Regions from separate parts of the Halobacillus amylolyticus genome, predicted to be linked through region 2. Evidence: a T-box and tRNA genes for the amino acid it is inferred to sense, from the RefSeq annotation. Region 2 holds a T-box; the other holds one or more tRNA genes.
What was found. The T-box of region 2 lies ahead of pheS (phenylalanine--tRNA ligase subunit alpha). A T-box ahead of a tRNA ligase gene usually reads a tRNA of that ligase, here a tRNA-Phe.

Region 1: it encodes a tRNA-Phe, which carries the amino acid that the T-box ahead of pheS (phenylalanine--tRNA ligase subunit alpha) is inferred to sense. The anticodon was not compared.

What each region holds. Positions count from the first base shown of each region.
Region 1 is NZ_CP095075.1:2,753,117-2,765,052, reverse strand. Features, by position in the region: gene MUO15_RS14330 (two-component system regulatory protein YycI) at 1-713, opposite strand, end outside; gene MUO15_RS14325 (YycH family regulatory protein) at 694-2,028, opposite strand; gene walK (cell wall metabolism sensor histidine kinase WalK) at 2,028-3,866, opposite strand; gene yycF (response regulator YycF) at 3,873-4,577, opposite strand; gene MUO15_RS14310 (peptidoglycan DD-metalloendopeptidase family protein) at 4,821-6,218, opposite strand; gene MUO15_RS14305 (SDR family oxidoreductase) at 6,642-7,547, shown strand; tRNA gene MUO15_RS14300 (tRNA-Phe) at 7,626-7,698, opposite strand; tRNA gene MUO15_RS14295 (tRNA-Asp) at 7,809-7,885, opposite strand; gene MUO15_RS14290 (LOG family protein) at 8,001-8,552, opposite strand; gene MUO15_RS14285 (adenylosuccinate synthase) at 8,629-9,918, opposite strand; gene MUO15_RS14280 (DeoR/GlpR family DNA-binding transcription regulator) at 10,145-10,912, shown strand; gene MUO15_RS14275 (Cof-type HAD-IIB family hydrolase) at 10,916-11,770, shown strand.
Region 2 is NZ_CP095075.1:3,767-15,702, reverse strand. Features, by position in the region: gene polX (DNA polymerase/3'-5' exonuclease PolX) at 1-1,359, opposite strand, end outside; gene MUO15_RS00085 (CvpA family protein) at 1,506-2,054, opposite strand; gene zapA (cell division protein ZapA) at 2,059-2,343, opposite strand; gene rnhC (ribonuclease HIII) at 2,489-3,409, shown strand; gene pheT (phenylalanine--tRNA ligase subunit beta) at 3,481-5,907, opposite strand; gene pheS (phenylalanine--tRNA ligase subunit alpha) at 5,920-6,954, opposite strand; T-box leader at 7,005-7,233, opposite strand; gene MUO15_RS00060 (TrmH family RNA methyltransferase) at 7,283-8,020, opposite strand; gene sspI (small acid-soluble spore protein SspI) at 8,209-8,427, shown strand; gene MUO15_RS00050 (M42 family metallopeptidase) at 8,472-9,557, opposite strand; gene MUO15_RS00045 (dUTP diphosphatase) at 9,632-10,114, opposite strand; gene MUO15_RS00040 (sigma-w pathway protein ysdB) at 10,224-10,625, shown strand; gene MUO15_RS00035 (TVP38/TMEM64 family protein) at 10,692-11,261, opposite strand; gene MUO15_RS00030 (DUF1294 domain-containing protein) at 11,297-11,581, opposite strand; gene rplT (50S ribosomal protein L20) at 11,709-11,936, opposite strand, start outside.

The sequences.
Region 1 (11,936 bases), 1.4 Mb from region 2:
TTCCATGTCGGTGCAAACAATTGTCCACTCGCCTCTCCGCCTGGATTTTTATAAGCAGAATAGTAGCCAATCGACATGTCAGTGATCGTATCCCCCCCATTTATAATTCCGTCCGTATAAAGTTTTTCTACCACTTCCAAAGGGCTTATTAACTCTTGTTTATCTTCACCTGACTGGTTGGGTACTTTTAAATGGGCGAGCGTATATCCTGTCATTGCTCCATTTTCAATATTTACCATCAGCACCCCTTCCGAATTATAATAAACGGTTCGTGAATTCGCCTTTTGGAAAAATACCGCCTTGCCTAGATCTTCATTCCAGTCCCAAAAAGAATATTGACTGCTAAAAGGTACGTGTTCACTAACAGCGCTGACAATGGACTCTTCCGTTACTTCGATAGGTTCATCTAATATGGAATGTAAAAGGCTGTCATCATAAACTTTAGCAGATTGACCTTCGAGATTTTTGATTTGATTCAGCTGGTCTTCGGTAAAATCTCCAGGCGAAGCCGTGATTAAACTAACGGGAGGTGCTTCTTCAGGTATATCATTTGAAATGGTAATATCCGCATTACTTAGACTCTTTTCAAATTGTGATTCCTCCATTGTCCCTACATTTGCTTGATCCTGTTTATCTAGAAATTGTTGCAGCAGGAATAAGTCGAGCACAAGGAAGCTAAAAATGAATAAGGTTTTAATTTGACCCCACTGCACTGGATAAACCTCCTTTACCTTCTGTTGACCCGGTTATTTCCTTCCAACTGCCATTTTCTAAAACAAACCAAGCAGGAATCAGTGAATACCCTCCATAACCACCGCTTTGCCCTACCAGTTTATAACCAATTTTGATATCTTCGATCAGCTTGATGTTATACAAACGGGATTCTTGTATAAATGCAATAATACTTTTTCCTGATGGAAGCGGGTGAGTTCCCTCAGATTCATTGATGGATGGTTCTAAGCTTACTAAAGGTCTTGCATATCGTTCTTCCTCACCATTTTGGTAGTTTATTTCTATAGTATGAATCTGATCGTCACTCGCCAAAACGGGTAAGTCTTTTTGGTACATCAGGTAGGTCACTGATGTATTTGATGCCGATAGATTGCCAACACGGAATGTATCCGTCCAGCCTTGATGTGCATTAATGAAACTAATGCTCCTCTCCAGCACTTCAAAAGAACTCATAGCTATTTGCGGACTTGACTCACCAAGTAATAACTCAGTAAAAATCATCCGTTTCCAACCTTCCGTCACCTCAAGGTTACCTAACCCATCGGTAAGGCGTTGCTCCGCTCTTGGCGCAGGGAAATTTCTAACGATAGAAGGATCTTCAAAAAGGGTGTTTTTCAATGGGGTGATAGGGAGAGGCGTTGTATCCATGATAAGCGAATGGACTGTTACCTCAGTTTCAGGTAGGAAGATTCGTTTCTCCCCATCGCCTATGAACATAACCTGCTCCCTCAGCCCTTCATCGACAGCTAATAACTCTTCCAATCTGTAAATGTTCTCACTTCGAAGGGATGCTCCAAATGCTGTAGCGTCCTCTGATTCTGGTTTAAAGAAAACATCAACCCCTCCATTATCATTAAAGGTGAAAAAGATACGCTTAAATTCTCCAACTGGAGGGGTGAAATCCTGATCTCCAAAATTAAATAAGTTTTTAATCGCTTGAGCAGGAATATTAGTAGGGAAAATAACCTCCATCATTCGGCTTTCTTCTGGAACAACTTGATTATCTTTAGGGTGGACATTAAACAATGTCCATTCCTTCATAACCTTATAGGTATTCTCACGATCTTTACCATTTTTAAAGGAATAATGCTCCCCATTCTTATGGAAAACGAACTGAGAAGGGGCAATCAGGGATGACATTTTAGCTTCCTTTCCCCCGATTGTCGTTTCCTCTAATAAGTTTTCGTCCTCGATAAAATCATTACTAGGCTGATAGTTCCATAAGCCGACAGTAAGCAGCAAACTAAAACAAATAAGAATTAACAACATAATCGATTTAAGTGTTTCAAAGTTCATTATCTTCGCCTCCGCTTCTGACTAATTAGCGGAAGTGTAAAGAAGACAGTGGTCCCTTTACCTTCTTGACTTTTCGCCCAAATTTGACCATGATGAGCCTCAATTATTTCCCGGGCAATAGCAAGTCCAAGTCCTGTACCGCCCATTTCCCGGGATCTAGCCTTGTCGACACGATAAAAGCGATCAAATATTTTGTCTACCGTATCTAAAGGCATCCCTAATCCTTGGTCAGAAATGCTTACTTGAAGATATTTACTTCCCGGCAGTGCTTTAAATGTAATCGTACCACCTTTAGGAGAATATTTAATCGCATTGGAAATAACGTTATCCAGGACTTGTGTAATCTTATCTTTGTCAATCCATACATAGAGATCTTGTTTAGATAATTCGCGAATAAACGCCATATTCTCCCTTCGATTCATCTCGAAACGATCAATAATATGTCCGAAAAAAGGGACGAAATCGACTTTTTCCTTAAAAAGACCAGTGTCCTTTCGATCCATTTTTGACAACTGAAGCAAATCGTTTACGAGTCGAATCATTCGGTCTGTTTCGTTCTGAGTCACGTCTAGGAAACGAGGCGCAATCTCTTCGTCCTTCCAAGCCCCATCCGTAAGTGCTTCAATATAACTCCGCATCGTTGTTAACGGGGTACGAAGCTCATGTGACACATTAGAAACAAATTCTCGCCGTTCCTGTTCTATTCTCTCTTGTTCTGTTACATCACTAAGTACTGTTATAAAACCGTTCATCTCGTTATTTTCGTCCTGAACAACAGAGAAATTAGCCTTCAAAAGCAGGTGTTGATCTTCTTCACTTAAATCAATAATTACCGAGCCTATCGAATCAATGTCTGATACCTCACTAATCTGATCAGTCATCCCCAGGATGTCAATTAATGACTGCCCTTGGACTTCCTCAAAGCTTTGTTCAATTAAATTAGACGCAGGAGCATTCATTAACGTTACAGCACCTAACCGATCTGTAGCGATGACTCCATCTGACATGTTTGAGAGGACCGAACTAAGCTTTCTCCGCTCACCTTCTGTTGTGGCCTGAGACAGCTTTAATTTGTCATTTAAATCATTAAAAGCAATCCCTAACTGGCCAATCTCATCATTCCCATGGACAGTCACCTTCTGAGAGAAGTCACCAGTTGACATGATTCGTGCCTGTCTCCGCATTTCAGACAATGGCTTCGTTATCGTTCTAGCTACCAGAATCCCAAGTAAAGCGGTTATTGTAATAGCCAGCGCAGCGCCTGTGGCAAAGATATTGTTGATATTCTGGAGTTGACCATATACTCCACTCATGTTCGCTTCATAATAGACTGCTCCTAATGCCTGGTCTTCATTGCTACTGCTGACTATAGAGGTTGCCCCGAACAATAATCGCTCCCCTGTAGTTTCATCTAGCGCAATCTCTGGGGTTGGTGTGCTAGACGGTAATTTTAGTGCAGAAATAATTGAAGGACGCGTCGCTTTCTTACCTATATTTGAGCTCCTTAATTCTCCCCCATGCTCTGCAATCACCCGACCGTCACTATCCACGACCTGCAACTTTTGAATTTCTGTTTCATCAAACTCCTGAATCAGATTCTGTACATCTGATTTAAGACTGGGGTCTGACTCCCCACGCTCAAGTTCAAAGGAATTCTGCAAGCTATATGTTAAAGATCGAATGGTCCCCTCGATCGAACTCTCAAAATTATCCCTAAGCTGCTCCTCGAGCCTATCAACAAAATAAGCACCTATTACTTGAATTCCGAGCAAAAGCAGTAAAATATAAACAACAATAAGCTTCAGCCGAACCGACTGAAAAAAGCTCACTTTCTTCATAAAACCTTACTCCTGCTCTGGGTTTCTTAAATAGTAACCAACACCTCGACGGGTCACAATCCATACTGGATTACTCGGGTTCTCCTCAATTTTTTCACGAAGGCGGCGAACGGTTACGTCGACCGTACGCACATCACCATAATAATCGTAGCCCCACACCGTTTCAAGCAAATGCTCACGCGTCATAACCTGTCCAATATGACGGGCAAGGTAATGTAACAATTCGAACTCTCGGTGCGTAAGCTCAATGTAGGATCCATCCCGAGTTACAGTGTATGCATCCGGATGAATAGCCAAACGCCCAATGGTGATGTCTTTTGACTGATGGGATTGATCTTCCGGCTCCTGCTGGTGTCTTCGTAAATTCGCCTTTACTCTGGCAATCAATTCACGGTTGCTGAATGGCTTAGTTACATAGTCATCCGCACCCATTTCTAAACCTAGCACCTTATCAATCTCAGCATCCTTCGCTGTCAGCATAATGATTGGCATCGTGTGGGTTTTACGAACTTCTCGACATACTTCATTTCCATCTTTATTGGGCAGCATAATATCAAGCAATATTAAATCTGGATCTTCTTGATCGGCCTTTTGGATGGCTTCATCACCATCATAAGCACAAACCACATCATAGCCTTCTTTTTCTAAATTAAATTTCAATATATCCGCAATTGGTTTCTCATCATCAACGACTAAAATTTTTGGAGCCATATCTAATTCACTTCCTTTTCATCTACTTCAATGCTTCCCCTCATTTTAACTTATTTATCCTCAAATGTCTTATCTCATCCTAAAAATAAGAAAGCGTGGGCATCCTTTTCATGCAGTGAAGGCTCGGGTAAGATGGAGGGCCCAAAGCTGAATGCCTCAATATCCTAGACCCACTACGGAAGGCTATAACTAGTTTAAAGATATTAAAAAAGCCGCTATGAAAACGCCATAGCAGCTTACTTATTAATAATAAGACATTGGATTTTGTAATGATCCATTTTTATAGATTTCAAAATGTAAATGAACACCTGTTGAACGTCCAGTCGTTCCCATGTTACCGATCGCGCTTCCTCGTTCAACCGTTTCCCCTGCACTTACACTTATGGATGAAAGGTGAGCATAAATCGTTTTATATCCATTGTTATGGTTGATCACGATTTTATTTCCGTACGAGCCATCATACCCAGCAGAAATAACAACCCCATTATCTGCTGCCTTAATCGTACGATCACTTACACCAGAAATGTCGATGCCTTTGTGAAAATCTCCCCATCTAGAACCTTGCTTACTTGTAATTGTACCTCCAACTGCCGGCCAAGTAAATTCACCGGACCCACGTGATGGTGTCACTTTTGTTCCTTTAAGGATAATTTCTTTCACAGGTTTGGAAATCGTCTCTTCATTAAGGATTTTTTCTTCGACAATCTCTCCGCTCTCCTTCTTAATGAAGTAATGGACTTCTTTCTCACCCTCCCGACCTTCTTGCTTCACTGCTTTTTCACCTTTCTGGAGCTCGTCAGTTTCGACAGTCTCTGTATCATACGAGATACTTTCTTCCTTTATTCCTTCTAGTTCTACTACCACTTCAGTCAGACGCTCAAACACTGTTACATTGATCTCTTGCCCAATTTGTAGAGGTTCATCTTTCTCAAGTTCAGAATTCATCTCAATTAATTCATCCTGAGTGAGACCGTACATGGAAGAAAGTTCGCCAAGTACCTCTCCTTCGGCCACGGTATGAACCTTATCCTCTGGTTTTCCTCTTTGTATTATGTCAACAGCTTCATCTACAGTTACAACTTTACTAGGTTCCACTTCTTTTTCTATTTTTGAAACCTTATTCGTTAGTGACACGTCTATTATAGTAGAGTCGTCTATGGTTGGTTGTTTACCATTCTCTTTTCTCTCTTTTACTTTGCGAAGTGCTTCTTTATCAACATACTGCTCTTTAAACTTTTGAACAGCTTTTTGAGCTTTTTCCCCACTCGGAAGGTAAGCAATGGTTTGATCGTCTATGTTTAAACCTACAGCATTAGCAGCTACTGATATGTTTTCTTTAAGTCCTTTAATCACTTTTTCGTTATTATGAGTAGGCGTGAACTTTTTTTCAGGAACATAGGCAATCTCTTCTTTTGTTGTCAATCGAAGGTTCTCGTTTTCTTCCTGGGCTTGGTTCAAACGTTGGTCAACATAAGATTGAACGATCTCTTTATCATTCACAGCACCTATGTGTTTATCTCCTACATAAACGTGGTAAATAGTTTCTAGGTTACTTTCAGCATACGTTGTTCCAAGACTCAAACCAATACCAAGTAAAGTCATTATGGCGACTTTTTTCCATAAACCAGTCGTCTTATCCACGATCTTTCCCCCAAATCAAATCTCTCTCTCTATTTCTTATGTTTAATTTCACCTTTTTTAACTTATCATAGGTAAGCATTTTGCGATAGGAATTACCAACGATGTAATCAATTTATAATATTAATTCCAATTTTATCTTTTTAAATGTAGTTAAACATCCTTTAATGTGTGAAATTCCACAGCTTAAAGGATGTTTTCGCATGGATTATTACAAATATATTACAAAAAACCGACAAATAGGTACCATTATTTTATCGATTTATATATGAACCTTTATTAAAACCATTTAGTAAAAAATTGGGTTATTAGTTCCCTCTTCCCTAATAGTTAAGAAATCCCAACTATCATGAGAAAACAATGAACCAAATATTAACAAATGAATAGCCTAAAGGGGAATAAAGATTTTTTACGGGAGGGAACTTCATGTATCCGAAATACCCTTATTATGCTGTGACAACCGAGACTACAAATCAAACGTTGACTTTTCCCCCTCAACACCAGCCTAAACAACCAGGTATCGAATCCTTAATGAATCCTAAACCAATTATTGAAAACCTAAGCTACGAAGGCAGTGGGAAACTCAAAAACAAAGTAGCTATTATTACTGGTGGAGACAGCGGAATTGGTGCAGCTGCAGCGATTGCGTACGCAAAAGAAGGAGCCGACATTGTCATCCCGTATTTTTACGAATACGAAAACGAAGATGCCCACCGAACCAAGAAACGTGTTGAAGAGCTCGGGCAGCAATGCCTCCTCCTTCCTGGTGATCTCCGAGATCATGAGCACTGCGAAAATGTCATCAATCAAACAATTGAAACTTTTGGCAAGTTAAATACTCTCGTTAATAACCATGGTGTACAATTCCCTCAACAGGAACTATCTGATATAACGATTGAACAATTTGATGACACGTTCAAAACGAACATTTACTCTTACTTTTACTTATCAAAGGCAGCGCTCCCCCACTTAACAAAAGGCGATGCAATCATTAATACAACTTCTATTGTGGCTTATGAAGGACACAAGTTATTGATAGACTATGCTGCTACAAAAGGTGCTATTGTAGGATTCACTCGTTCCCTATCACAAAACCTTGCTGAAAAGAATATCCGAGTCAACGCAGTTGCTCCTGGACCGATTTGGACACCACTCATACCGTCAAGCTTTTCTGAAGAGCAAGTTAAGACATTTGGCTTAAATGTACCAATGAAGCGCGCGGCACAACCATTTGAGCTTGCACCAACATATGTGTACTTAGCTGGTAATGACTCCCGATATGTTAGTGGTCAAGTTTTACATGTTAATGGAGGAAAAATGGTGAGTTCATAACTGGAATCATTAGTTTCGTTCAACTTTTTGTTTAAAAACAAAAAATGCCTGCGAATCAAATCGCAGACATTTTCCCAGTGGCTCGGGACGGAATCGAACCGCCGACACACGGATTTTCAGTCCGTTGCTCTACCGACTGAGCTACCGAGCCATATTTTAAGTGTTATACTGTATTGAATCCTCGCTCTTCGTCTGGTTTTGTAGTGAATTCGAGGAGGTCCTACGCTCATCTTGTTGCAAGTTTTTAACCGATATATATAATGGCGGTCCGGACGGGACTCGAACCCGCGACCTCCTGCGTGACAGGCAGGCATTCTAACCAACTGAACTACCGGACCAAGCAAATACTCTTATATTACGGCAACGAAGAATATCATACCATAGAGAAAGATGAACAGCAATAGATTTTGCCATTATCTTTGGTGAAAAAGAGAAATCAGGAAGGAGATCCTCCTATTTCTCCCCTAACAAGTATGTCATTTTTTCTATTAATTCCTTTGGTTTGTCGGATTGTAATAATAAGCTCCGATTCGATTCAGCGACAAAACCGGCTTCGATAGCATGGTCGATCAGGTTAATCATCGGTGTATAGTAGTTTTCAATATTTAATAGAGCAATGGGTTTTGTGTGCAGCCCAATTTGTGCCCAGGTTACGGTTTCAAATAGTTCCTCAAACGTTCCAAAGCCTCCAGGGAGTGCGATGAACCCATCAGCCAATTCACTCATCTTTGCTTTTCTTTCATGCATGGTTTCCACCTCAATGAACGATGTCAGCTTTTGGTGCACGATTTCTTTTTCAAAAAGTGGGGTGGGCATAATGCCTGTAACATGCCCTCCTGCTTCTAAAATGGAATCAGCAAGCACGCCCATTAATCCGCTCTTTGCCCCACCATAAACAAGCTCAATTTGTTCGTTCGCAAAAACTTGGCCTAAGATTTTGGACTTTTCGATAAATTCCTGATTATTACCGCTTTTTGATCCAGCGAATACACATATTCTTCTCAAATGAATAGCTCCTTTCTCTTAACAAAACACGCCTACCTATTTTACAAGTAAGACGTGTCTTATTCTTTCTATTATACTATTCGCTATATACGCTCCGTACAACATTTGTTTGTGAGCGATCAGGTCCAACTGAAAAGATCGATAGCGGAATACCTGTAAGTTGTGATACGCGTTCCAAGTAATGGCGCGCATTAACGGGAAGATCTGTGAGTGATTTCGCACCAGTTATATCCTCCGTCCAACCTGGCATTTCCTCGTAAACAGGTTCACATTCAGCTAGCTCTTTCAAACTGGCCGGAAACTCCTTAATGATTTCACCCTTGTATTTGTAAGCTGTACAAATTTTTAAGTTCTCAATCCCTGTTAAAACATCAATCGAGTTAAGTGAAAGGTCGGTGATCCCGCTAACTCTTCGGGCGTGGCGGACAACGACACTGTCGAACCAGCCGACTCGACGGGGACGTCCTGTTGTCGTTCCATATTCACGGCCGACTTCTCGGATTTGATCTCCTACTTCATTATCAAGCTCTGTTGGGAACGGTCCGTCTCCCACGCGAGTGGTGTATGCTTTTGACACTCCCACAACGTGCTTGATTTTAGAGGGGCCAACACCTGAGCCAATCGTCACCCCGCCTGCAATCGGATTAGAGGACGTTACAAACGGATAGGTACCTTGATCAATATCCAGCATAACCCCTTGCGCACCTTCAAAAAGTACTCGACGCCCTTCGTCTAAACTATCATTTAATACAACAGATGTATCACATACATATTTCTTAAATTGCTGCCCATACTCATAATATTCGTCTAGGATTTCATCTACAGTATAGGGTGCCGTTTCATATACTTTTTCAAAAAAGCGGTTCTTTTCTGCTAGATTCTGTTCAAGCTTTTCACGGAAACTTTCTTTGTCCAAAAGATCTGCTACCCGGATTCCCATTCTTGCTGCCTTATCCATGTAAGCTGGACCGATTCCTTTTTTCGTTGTTCCAATTTTATTCGCACCTTTTTCCTCTTCCTGCAATGCGTCAAGCTTCAGGTGATATGGAAGAATAATATGTGCACGGTTGCTGATTCGCAAGTTATCCGTCGAGATTCCTCTATCATGTAGGTACTTAAGCTCTTCTAAGAGGGCTTTCGGATCGACTACCATACCATTTCCCAGTACACACACTTTATCATCAAAAAAGATCCCCGAAGGAATGAGATGTAGTTTATACGTTACTCCGTCAAACTTAATCGTATGCCCTGCGTTGTTCCCGCCTTGATAACGAGCTACAACCTCAGCGTTCTGTGATAGAAAATCAGTAATTTTACCTTTACCTTCATCGCCCCATTGGGTTCCGACAACTACTACTGAAGACATATGGCACCTCCGCCAATAAAATTTACTTTTTTATTTTATCCATGGTCAGTTTATCAATGATTAGCTTATTCGTCAACGTAAATACCGAACGTTATATTTAATTATGTTAAAAATGTTCGATTTTAAATAGCCTCCCTTTTTACTTATAAATGCTTACAAAAACTTATATTGATTGATTTTTACTAAATTAATACTTATAATAACTTATATAGGAGAGTGAACGGATATGTACCAAGAGGAACGACTCATCGAAATCCTTAATTATCTAAGAAATGAGCGAAGAATATCAGTTGAAAAAATTTGCGAGCTTTTCAACGTTTCCCGCGATACTGCACGAAGAGACCTTGTAAAGCTTGAGGAACAGCAAGCTATATTGCGAACACGAGGTGGAGCCATCCTTCCCTCCACTCGTAATAAAATCAAGGACTATTCCAATCGTCTGCAGACCGATTCCGGAGAGAAGTTGCATATTGGGCGAAAAGCTGCCTCATTGATCAGAAATGGAGACAAAATTATTCTAGATGCTTCAACCACGGTTCAATCTTGCGCAGACCAATTGAAAGAACTTGATTGTACAGTCATCACAAATTCTATTAATCAGGCAGAAATTTTATCAAGCAAAGCAAAGCTAACTATTCATTTACTGGGTGGACAGCTTCATAAAGAACATCGATTCTTATACGGAACATCAGTCATTGATCGGCTGTCAAAATATCATGTCGACCATGCTTTTATCGGGGTGGTAGGGATATCAGAGCACGGATTAACGATCGCCCATGAAGAAGATGGAATGGTGAAACGGAAAATGATTGAACGAGCAAAGCAGGTGACGGTTCTTGCTGATCATACAAAAGTGGGGGTAACCGACTTTTATCAATATGCGGGCCTTGAGGATATTGATTTATTAATCACGGACCGAACACCTAGTCTTGACTTCCAGGAATTACTCACTACTCATCAAGTAGAATTACTTGTTACAGAAGAGGAGAAGTAAAAGATGAAGATGATTGCGATTGACTTAGATGGAACGCTATTGAATAGTCGAAGCAAGATCAGTGAAGAAAATATTGCTGCTATTAAAAAAGCTCAATCTAAAGGTGTGGAGGTTGTCATTGCTACGGGGAGAGCCGAATTTGATGTGCGAGAGGTTTTTGCTAAAACAGACGTATCAACATGGGTGATTGGAGCAAACGGAGCTACCATTCATCAGCCAGACAGGGAATGCTTCAGCGCCGTGCCCATTGATCCTAATGATGGGAAAGACATTTTGCAATGGCTTGAGCAGGAACAATTTTATTATGAAGTATTTAGTGATTCGGCAATTTTAACGCCACAGAACGGTCGCGAGTTACTAAATATTGAACTTGATCGGATTCGCAGTGCCAATCCGCAAGCCGACGTCTCCGATTTAAAACTGGCGATGGAGAAGCAATTTGGCCAACAGGGATTCTTCCAAGTGGATTCCTTTCAAGAAATTCTAGATGCCAATGTACCACTTTACAATGTTCTAGCCTTTTCCTTTGATCAAGAAAAACTTGATTTAGGCTGGCGTCAATTCGAGTTACGTGAAGACTTAACACTGGTTAGCTCGTCTCTCCATAACTTCGAACTTGAACATAAGAACGCATCAAAGGGGATAGCTCTATCGAAATTGGCTAACCATTTTGGAATGAACTTACGGGATGTGGGAGCGATCGGGGACAGCCCGAATGACCTTTCCATGCTTGAAGTGACTGGACACAGTGCAGCTATGGCTAATGGACGTAATGTTGTGAAAGAGGCCAGCGACTTTATTACAAAGTCTAATGATGAACATGGTGTGGCGTACACCATCTCCCAATGGTTAGACTAATTACCGCTTCATACACGGTTCGGCGTAACTTCCTAAAGGGGGGCGTAACGAATGGTGATGAATATAAAGACGCCTGAGCTCCTCAAGTTCAGGCGTCTTCTTTGAGTCTTATAGAATAAATCCCACCTCAGGTCATCCAAATTATGGATGACCTGAGGTGGGGAAT
Region 2 (11,936 bases):
TAGCCGCTTCATGATTTGTTCTTCTGACTGATTAAAACTTGAGTGAATCGACGCGATTACATAATCCATCTCTTTTAAGAAGTCATCATCAAAGTCTAGCGAGCCGTCAGGAAGAATGTCCATTTCGATACCGGCAAAAATATGGAAGTCTTCTATCTCTTTATTTATTTTTTCAATCTCTTTCCTTTGCATACGTAACCGCTCTTCATTTAGACCATTGGCTATTCGTAGATACTTGGAATGATCTGTAATGGCAATGTATTCATACCCCATCGCCTTACTTTGCTCCGCCATCTCTCGAATCGATTGTGCACCATCGCTCCATGTTGAGTGCATATGAAGATCGCCACGGATATCACTTTCCTTAAGAAGCGTGATTGGTTCTTTGAATGCATCGACTTCTCCCGTATTTTCACGAGCCTCAGGCGGGATAAAGTGGAGACCGAAGTGATCGAAAAACTGTTTTTCCGTTTCAAAGGTAAGAATTTCACCTGTTTCCGCATTCTCCACTCCATATTCACTGATTTTCTCCTGCTTTTGTTTAGCTAACTGTCTCATCGCTACATTATGGTCTTTGGAGCCAGTAAAGTGATGCAAAGTTGAGGCAAATTCATGTGATGCAACGATTCGAAAATCAATGCCGATATCATAGCCTTCATTAACGATAATTGACACTTTCGTTTCACCCGAAGAGACCACTTCTTTCACTTCCGGATAGGCTAACAATTCGTCTTTTGTTTGATTTGGATTGTTTGAAGCAATGATAAAGTCGAGGTCCTTAATCGTCTCTCTCATTCTTCGTAAACTACCTGCACGTGAGAAACGTTTAATTGTTTTTGCCTGTTTTAAAAAGGTTTCGACTTTCTCTGCGATCGGCAGCATCAGCGCGATTGGCAGCCGCTCAGGCCTTGAGCCGGCTTCGTTTAATGTCTTTAGTATTTTCACCGCAGACTTTTTGCCAAAGCCTTCAAGTTCTTCCACCTTCCCTTGCTCTAGTGCTTCTTTTAATGATTCGGCATCTGTTACGCCTAACTGTTGGTAAAGCTTTGCTAGTTTTTTTCCGCCTAACCCTTGAATATCAAGTAATGGGATTAATCCTGCCGGCACTTCTGCCTGTAATTGGTGAAGGGTTTCTGATTCTCCATTTTCAATGTACTCATCAATGACTGCTGCTGTACCTTTACCAATCCCTTTCATTTTTTTAAAATCATCAATTTCGTTTAATGAATGGTCATCTCTTTCTAGTGCCTGGGCAGCTTTACGGTAAGCAGAGATTTTAAATGGATTTTCCCCTTTAAGTTCTAAGTAAATGGCAATGGTTTCGAGTAGTTTAACCACTTTCTTTTTATCAATAGTCATACATTCACCCTCTCCTTTCATACAAATAATTTTATACTTAAGAACAAAGAAAAGGCCGCTATGAATTTTTCACAGCGACCTCTTCTTAGAAAAGCGCAATCATCTAAGGCTTTTGCGCTACAAATAGAAATAGCGTTCCTTTTCCTTTATAACAAGGTAATCACTTGTTCAACCCACATTGTCTTTATCTGGCTTGAGAGTATTGGTGTTTTCTCAATAATAAACTGGGCAAGAAATGAACCATCCAAGGCGTTCTGAACAACTCCTAAGGGTACTAGTGCCGCTATGTATAAAAGAATAAATAATAGAAAGTATCTTTCTACAAAACCTAAAATACCGCCGAGCAAACTGTTTAGCGAACTCAGTACAGGCAACTCTGAAACAAAATCCAGCATGGAGGCAATGATTTGCAGAATAATTTTCACACCAAAAAACAATATGGCAAAGGCACTGGCATTATAAAACGCTTGCTCGAGCGGCAAGCTTTCCATAAATATCGCCCAGGAAGCTCCTTCTGGAAGTTCAGGGTATGGCACCCAGAGAATAAGTTTAGGCGCTAAGTTGTCGTAGTACATTACAGCGACGATAAAAGCAGCTATAAATCCAATTAAATGAAACAACTGGAGAATAAAGCCCCTTCTAAATCCCACCATAACTCCGAGAAATAAAATAATGAGAAGTAGTAAATCAATAATCATGTTAGTTGTCGTCCTCTTTCTCTATCTTATCTATATAATTCATCAACTCTGTACATTCTTCTTTCAATTTAATATATTCATTCATTGTATTTACTGCTGTTAAAACAGCAAGTTTAGCTGTATCTAAACTGGGATTAGCTTCATGTATTTCACGCATTTTCTGATCAACAAGACTAGATACCATGCGGATATGGTGCGGCTCTTCTTGACCAATGATTGTATAGGATCGATTGTTAATCTCAACTGTGATTCTTCTTCTGTTTTTATCTGATTGGGACACATCCATACCCCCTTGATTCTCAAGTCCTAAGCATAATAGTAACATGAAGCGAAACATTTGGGAAACCAAAAAGCTATTTTTGATCCTTGTTCTGTTTATGCTCTTCATTTGCTATACTATTTCTATACTTTTCAATAGAGAGGACATGAATATGCCACAAGTTGTACTAACCATACCTAAAAATAAACTTCAGGAAATGAAGCAATTTTATCAAAAAGATCTAAAAGCAAATACACCTGTCAATGCTGCCTTTGCAGCAAAAACAACCAACTGTACAATTACAGCCTATCAGTCAGGCAAAGTACTTTTTCAAGGTAAAGCCCCTGAAGCGGAATCCAATAGGTGGGGTAAATCCACACCTTCCTCCCCCTCAAGCAGTACAAAAACACATCGTTTTCATCCATCTGATTCGCTATTTTCCGAGTCTCATATTGGCTCAGATGAGGCAGGTACGGGCGATTTCTTCGGGCCTATTACGGTGGCTGCCGCCTATGTAAAAGACCATCAAATTGGCCAGCTGAAAGCTATTGGAGTCAAAGACTCAAAGCATATATCCGACAAGCAAATTACTCATATAGCCAAACAAATTGTTGACATGAACATCCCATACAGTCTCCTGCGTTTAAATAACTCGAAATATAATAGTTGGCAAGAAAAGGGATGGACACAAGGTAAAATGAAAACAATGCTCCATCACAAAGCATTAGAGAGTTTACTTACAAAAATATTTCCAGAAAAACCAGCTATTTTAGTCGATCAGTTCTCTCAGCCAACCGTGTATCAAAAGCACCTGAAATCAGAAGGAAAAACACTTCAAAAAGACATTTATTTTATGACAAAAGCAGAAAGCTATTCCACTTCAGTTGCGGTTGCTTCTATTATAGCAAGATCTAGTTTCGTTAAAGCCATGGATCAAATAGAAATGGATACAGGACTCCCTATTCCTAAAGGTGCTTCCGGCACTGTTGATAAAGCTGCAGCAAAAATTATTAATGTATACGGTGAAGAGAAACTTCGTGAAATTGCAAAGGTACACTTTGCTACATTGGAAAAAGCTCGTAGATTAACCTAAAAACAAGAAGCGTGTCATGGCACGCTTCTTGTTTTTGATCTGTTTCATGTCCCTCCCCCAGCTCCTCCACTTTAACCACGGAGCTCGGCTTGGTGAGCTAGTTTTACTGCATCTAGAATATTGTTATGAGCCTCTTCTACTTCCTTATCCTTCAATGTTCGCTCAGGATTTAAATAAACAAGGTTATAGGCTAGTGATTTTTTACCAGACTCAAGGTGTTCGCCTTGGTACACATCAAAGACTTGAACTGCTTTAATCAATGGAGCACCAGCAGACTGAATCGTTTCTTCAATCTCACCTGCAGGTATCGTTTCATCTACAACTAATGCGATGTCTCGACTAACTGCAGGATATTTTGGAATCGCATGGAATGCTTCTTCTTTCGTGTACAACTTAAAAAGTTCATTCACATTTAGATCAAATACATAAGTATCCTTCAAGCCCATTTCCTTTTGCAGCTTCGGATGAATTTGACCTAAGAACCCTATGACCGTACCATTTGTTTTTATAAAAGCAGTCCGTCCTGGGTGCATGTGATCAAGCTTACCTTTTTCAAATGTAATAGGTACATCTAACTGGGTTGCTAGTCCCTCTACAATTCCTTTGACAACAAAGAAATCAACTGGCTTTTTCTCCTGTTGCCAAGGATGAGCAAGCCATTCCCCTGTTAAAGCACCAGAAGCACGTAATGGTTCATTCGGCTGTTTTGTGACTCGTTCTTCCTCGCTGACAAAAACAGTTCCAATCTCATAATAACCAAGATCGCTTTGTTTTCTTGCAACATTATAAGCGAGTGATTGCAACATTTCCGGCAGGATGCTTAACCTGAGATGACTGTGGTCTTCACTCATTGGCATAGAAAGCTTAACAGGTGTCTTCGCCTGTTCCGCAATTTCTTTACTCACAAGCATCGACGCCCTCTGTTCACTTGTCAGGGAGTACGTGATCGCTTCGTTTAAACCTGCTCCTTCGAAATACGTTTTCATCTTTCGTTTTAACTGCTGGGTCTGTGATAAACCGCCTACTTGTGAAGCACCAGACGGGAAGGTATATGGAAGATTATCGTAACCGTAAATTCGTGCGACCTCTTCAAGCATATCTTCAAAAAGCGTTACATCCCCTCTGCGCGTGGGAACAGATATGTGGAAATCGTCCCCTGACTCACTGAAGTTGAACTGCAGTCGTTTAAGGATACTAGCAATTTCGTCAGTTGTAATCTCTGTTCCTAAACGATCATTAATGTGCTCTGTATTAATTGTTACTTTCTTCTCGGAGCGGTCTAATTCATCAAAGCTGACCACACCAGAAAGTACACTTGCCCCAGTGTATTTTTCTAGTAGTTCGCATGCTTTTCTCCCTGCACGTTCAACACGATTTGGATCAACGCCTTTTTCAAACCGTGTGCTCGATTCACTCCGAAGTCCATGGTCCTTTGAGGATTGTCTGACTACAGCTGGGTCAAAATAAGCAGCCTCTAACAGAATGGTTGACGTCTCATTGTCCACTTCCGATTCTCCGCCGCCCATTACCCCGGCAATTGCATGCGGCTTCATACCATTCGTAATGACTAAGTGGTCGCTAGTCAATGTTCGTTCTTGTTCATCTAAGGTAACAATCGTTTCCCCATCTTTCGCTCTGCGTGTTATGACCTCTTTTGACCCAAAACGATCGTAGTCAAATGCGTGAAGTGGTTGTCCGTATTCAAGCAATACATAGTTCGTGATATCAACAACGTTATTGATCGGACGAATACCCGCAGCAGTTAGGCGATTTTGCATCCATAATGGTGCAGGACCTACTGTTACATCTTTGATAATAAAGGCACCGTAATAAGGATTGGCCTTGCCATCCTCTACATTAACCGTAATATAATCAGAGGCCTGCTCTGAAATCGGATGAACATCTTCTTCGGGCAGCTCATACTCCCTATCAAGTGCAGCAGCAATTTCATAAGCCACCCCTGCCATACTGAGACAGTCTGAACGGTTCGGTGTTAAGCCAAGTTCGATAATTACATCATCTAGGTTTAATAAAGAAACAGCATCGTCGCCAACTGTAACGGCCTCAGGGAAAACAAAAATGCCATCCTGATATTCTTTCGGAACATCTTTTTCATCCACGCCAAACTCCTGCATGGAACAGACCATTCCATTAGATTCTTCCCCACGTAGTTTTGTTTTCTTAATTTTAAAGTTGCCAGGCAGCACTGCCCCTGGAACAGCTACAGCTACATACTGCCCTTCCGCAATGTTCGGAGCCCCACAAACAATTTGCAACGTTTCTGTGCCGACATCGATTTGACATAAAGATAACTTATCTGCGTTAGGGTGCTGGTCACACGAAACCACGTGCCCGACGACAACACCTGTCACCTTTTCGGCAACAGCTTCTACACTTTCAACTTCTATGCCTGTTTTTGTGATGATTTCAGCAAGGTCCTCTGGCTTGTAATCACGAACATTAATGTATTGATTTAACCAATTTAAAGATACTAGCATGTATGATCCTCCTTACGCTTTATGATATTGTTTTAAGAATCGTTGATCGTTTGTATAGAAATTGCGAATGTCATCTACACCATACTTCAGCATAGCAATCCGTTCAGGCCCCATCCCGAAGGCAAAACCTGAATACTCGTTAGCATCATAACCAGCCATTTCAAGTACGTTTGGGTGAACCATTCCTGCTCCTAAAATTTCAATCCAGCCCGTGCCTTTACAAACGGAACAGCCTTCTCCTCCACACATTTTACAGGAAATATCCATCTCAACAGACGGTTCTGTGAACGGGAAGAAGCTTGGACGAAGTCTGATTTCACGCTCTGCTCCGAACATTTTTTTGGCAAAAGCATCAAGTACTCCTTTTAAATCACTCATACGGACATGTTTATCGACCAGCAATCCCTCAATCTGAGTAAATTGGTGAGAGTGTGTCGCATCATCGGTGTCACGACGATACACTTTGCCCGGACAAATCATTCTCACAGGCTCTGATCCATTTTTCAGCCCCATTGTTCTTGCTTGAACTGGAGAGGTATGTGTCCGCAAAAGAAGTTCTTCTGTAACGTAAAAAGAATCCTGCATATCACGGGCGGGATGACCCTTTGGTAAGTTTAACGCTTCAAAATTATAATAATCTGTTTCCACCTCAGGCCCTTCTTTTATTTCAAATCCCATACCAATAAACAAGTCTTCAATTTCCTCGACAATAGATGTTAACAAATGAGGTCCGCCGACTTGAACAGGACGTCCAGGTAAGGTGACATCAATACTTTCCGCCTCAAGCTGCTTCTCTAGTTCCTCCTCTTCAAAACGGGTTTGTTTAGAATCTATCGCCGCAGCGATTTCTTCCCTGACTTCATTCGCCAGTTGTCCGATAACGGGCCGTTCTTCCTTCGATAACTTCCCCATTCCGCGTAATACTTCAGTAATTGGACCTTTCTTCCCTAAGTACTCGACACGAATATCTTTTAGTGCCTGGACTCCTTTGGCTTGCTCTACTTTAGTTAATGCTTCTCGCTTTAACTCCTGCAAACGTTCCTTCATTAATGCTCCTCCTTCAAAGTCAAAAATAAAAAAAGCCCCGCCCCCTAAAAAAAAGGGACGAGACTTGTCTAATCGTTTCGCGATACCACCCTTGTTGACACACTGCCTGTGCCCACTCAAGATTTAGATAACGGATAAGAATCCGGAACACCCCCATAAAGGATGTCAGCTCAAGAGTGAAATTTCAACGGCTGCCACGATAGAAATACTTTCAGTCCAAGGCATTTCCTCCCTCAATCGATGGTGCAACCATTTACTTTGCTCTTTCCTCGCTATTCACTATATAACTGTTCATTAATTATAGAGAAAGTAATTCAGATATGCAAGCCTATTCTTTTAGATGATACATTAAAATAGCCGCAGCAATCGCCACGTTTAAAGATTCTGCCTGACCATAAATCGGTATATACACCCGTTGGTCAGCATAGGATAACAACTCTCCTCGAATTCCCTGGCCTTCATTACCGACGATTAAAGCCGTGCGATCATGCTTAGAAAGCTGCTTATAAGGTGTGGCATTTTTCTCAAGTGCAGATGCAAGCACTGTCACTCCTGTTGCTTTTAGCTTATCTACAAAGCTTTCAAGATTTCCCTGAAAAACAGGAATATGAAACAACGATCCTTGCGTTGAACGAACCGTCTTTTCATTAAAGGGATCCACAGAACCTTCTCCGATGACAACATGATCAAATCCAGCAGCGTCTGCCGTACGAATTAGTGTCCCTAAATTCCCAGGATCTTGGACAGAATCAACCAGCAAAGTAAGTGCTGCTGGTTGATACTGATTCGTTTTACGTTCAACGACTGCAGCAATACCTTGTGGTGTTTGCGTTTGTGAAACAGCATTAAACACTTGCTCATTAACAATTGTAACCTGTTCATTTAATTTCAAATCAAAGTTTTCTCCATCCCTAATCAAAATTTCAAGAACCTTCCATTCACTTTTTAAAACTTCTTCGACTAAATGGAGACCTTCGACCAAAAAGGTTCCACTTTTATCTCTATATTTCCGTTTATGTAGCTTTTTCCACTCTTTCACCTTTGGGTTATTGACTGACGTAAGCATAAAGCTCCCCTTTTTAGTACGTATTCAACGAGTTAACACATCGATAAAACAAGCCACGAAAGGATTCTTTACTTATCATTCGATAGCTTTTTGAATGATCCTTATCATATAGATTTCTTTATTATCATACATAGCTTATTCACATTTGGTCAAACTAAACATAATTCCAAAGTGGAGGTTATCAGAAAATGGATTTAAACTTAAGAAAAGCAATCCTTTCCAATGTTTCGGGTCACAACACTGAACAACTTGAAGCTACAATTGTTGATGCTGTTCAAAATGGAGAAGAAAAAATGCTCCCTGGACTTGGTGTTTTATTCGAGATGATTTGGAAAGAGGCCAATGAACAAGATAAACAAGAGATGCTTGAAACTCTTGAGCAAAGCTTACAAAATAAGCAAGCATAGGAAAAGCCACCCCTTGAGGGATGGCTTTTTTCTTTAGGCTTTACCTAGTCGAAAGTAATTTCTTTTACTTTTTTATCATCCAGATTCTTAATTACTTCTACGATTAAGTTTACGGCATTTTCAAAATCATTACGGTGAAGCATCGCTGCATGTGAATGAATGTAGCGTGTGGCAATCGTAATGGACAGGGCCGGTACACCATCATGGCTTAAATGAATGGCTCCGGAATCTGTTCCGCCGCCGGCTATGGAAGCAAACTGGTAAGGAATCGTGTTTTCATCCGCTGTTTCAACGACAAAGTCACGTAATCCTTTATGTGACACCATTGAAGCATCATATAGAATAATTTGCGGGCCTTCCCCCATTTTGCTTGAAGCATCACGGTCAGAAACACCAGGTGTATCACCAGCAATCCCAACATCTACCCCAAAAGCGATATCAGGATTGATTAAATGTGCGGAGGTACGTGCACCTCGAAGACCCACTTCTTCTTGAACTGTACCAACACCATAGACGATATTTGGATGCTTCTCAGATTTTAGACGCTTTAATACTTCAATTGCGATGGCACAGCCAATTCGGTTGTCCCATGCTTTAGCAAGTAACATTTTTTCGTTTTTCATTTGTGTAAACTCAAAGTAAGGGACGATGGAATCCCCAGGTACAACTCCAAATTCACTCGCTTCTTCTTTGCTGGATGCGCCAATGTCAATAAACATATCTTTAATGTCGATAGCCTTCTTACGCTGGTCTGCTGGTAAAATGTGTGGAGGCTTCGAACCGATAATTCCAGTCAAGTTGCCCTTTCGAGTCATGATGGTCACTCTTTGGGCTAGCATAACCTGACTCCACCAGCCACCAACAGGTTGGAAGTAAATATAGCCATTGTCATCGATACGTGTTACCATGAAGCCTACTTCATCAAGGTGACCGGCAACCATTACTTTCGGACCTTTTTTGTTGCCTGTCTTTTTAGCAACTAAGCTTCCGAGATTATCTGTGTACACCTCGTCAGCATAGGGAGTAATGTACCTTTTCATGACATCACGGGGTTCTCTTTCATTTCCTGGTATCCCATTTGCATCAGTTAAATCTTGAAGCATTACCAAAGTTTCATCTTTTTTAGCCATATGTAACATTTCCTCCTTTTTACTCACTATTCCCTATTATATAGGTTTTATTATGAATTAACAAAAAATTACGTCTAATATCCTTCATCTTGCCTCTTAAAGTTCACTTCATTCTTACGCTTATAAGCCTCTTGTAATTCCTCTTCCTGGAATCCAAGTATTTCTCCAAGGGATAAAAAGGCAGTAAACAACTCGGTATAGCTTGCTTGATCCTTTTTACGTTTAAAATTCTCGACAGTTGTGAAAATAGTAAGGAAAGCTTGTGTTTCGTTTGTGACATCATTAAGTGTTGATGTCTGATAGCGAATGCCAAGATCAAGACCGAGGGATAAGATAAAGTGCAAACCATCTACATATTCCTCAAGCACAATGTTTTTTGAACTCGCCGTTTTTTTGCTCCAAAATTTAAAACAGCGCGTTTCATTAGCTAATTCACCAATTTCCACCAAGAGCGCTAATATTTTATTATCAACGATATCTACAGCTTCGAGGTTGTGTGTCGATTCAATATGTTTGTCAAGTTGCTGCTGCATGTGATAAAAAGGTTCCCAATTCATGTTTGTCCTCCTAGTTAAAGTTCTTCTATATAAATGTATCATTTTTTGAAACGTTACGGCACTATAAAACGTAAATGAGCTAACAACCGATCACAGGGAGACGATAACCATGATTATTATACTATTTCGGTTACTCTTAATTATAGCTGTACTCTTCATTATTTACACAATCTACAAGTTTATTATCAATCCAAGGCGAAAACTTGACCATGCCCGGAATAAACAGGAATTTTATTTTCACGACGCAATGAAAAATACGAAACAGAATTTTTTAATTACTTACAGAGGACTGGTCTTCGAAGGTGAAAAGTATCTCGGTACAACAGAGGAGGCTTTTGAAGTCGTCAATATAAGCATCTCCGCTCATCACCCGGAAAAGTTAAAGGGACTTGAGAGAAATGACTTATACTTTCTTGAAGAGCAAGTATTAATGAGGTATCCTTATGCCAAGATTGAATGGAAATACCCGATTAACCGTTTGAATATCCAGCCAATTGATGACGATTTGTGAAAATCAGCTATTTGAGTCTATAAAAACAAGTTCAGGTCCCGGAATTCAAGGAACTGAACTTGTTTTTTAGCTTGGCTGGAAAAAATCCTGCCAAATCATAACTTCATATTTTTTTCTTACCATATAACAAGCCCATGCAAGAACCCCTGATAATACCAGTAACATCGGAATGGATAACAAGGTGATCCACTGTCCTACAGAAGTGTACACGACAGCCAAAGGAAAGTTTGCCAGCAATGATGATTTCGTATAATCTTTAAAATCTGTACTCATTTCAATCAGGCAATACGATAACAGGTGAAAATGGATAAAAGGAATTAACCTTAGAATGGCAACTTGCCTCACCGTTAGTTGCGATCTTCGCTTATTCCACTTTTGATAGATAGCCTGCATTTTTTTCAGCCCAAAGGGAACAAAACGAATCATACGGTAAAAAATTAAACTGGACAACAGGGTTCCAATTACTGAATAGGCAGTGCCAGCAACTGGCCCGAAAAGCAAACCACCCGTTATACAAACGAGCATCACCGGCAAAAATAACAAGGGTCGCAACAAATGAATACCAATAAATAAAAGCGGTGCCCATACTCCTTGATGTTCTACCCATGCCAGAACGGCAGTTGATGTCTCGGCCATCCACTTCGCCTCCCTGCCTACAGGATATGACAGGATTATCGGAAATAGAACCACACAAGTGTCAGTAGAGATGCAACCTGTAAGAAAGCTAGCACGGGCCAACCGAATCTGAAGCGGGCATGTTTTGTCTTGTGGCGGAAAGTTCGCATGCCCACTACCCCTCCTAAAGATCCTCCAAGTAAAGCAAATAACCACAAGTGTTTTTCTTTCACCCGCCACTGCCCTTTTCTCGCCTTACTTTTGTCATACCCCATTAAAAAGAAAAGTGCGATATTGCAAAAAAAGCTCCCACCTAAAACAACATATACGATTACTTCCATACTAGTACCTCCGAAATCAAAAAAACCATTTCCTACCGATCGGAAATGGTTTTTTAACTATATATAGAGTCAAGAGCAAGAAAGAGCAACTCAGTAACATCTCGTGTTTCCAGAGAACTTGATCTTTTTATTTAAGAGCTGATTTTGCTTGATCTGCTAGGCTTGAGAACCCTTTTTCATCGTTGACAGCAAGGTCTGCAAGCATTTTACGGTTTACTTCTACACCCGCAAGTTTAAGCCCATGCATAAGTCGGCTGTAAGAAATATCATTCATACGTGCTGCCGCATTAATACGCGCAATCCAAAGTTTGCGGAAGTCACGTTTTTTCTGACGACGGTCACGGTATGCATACTG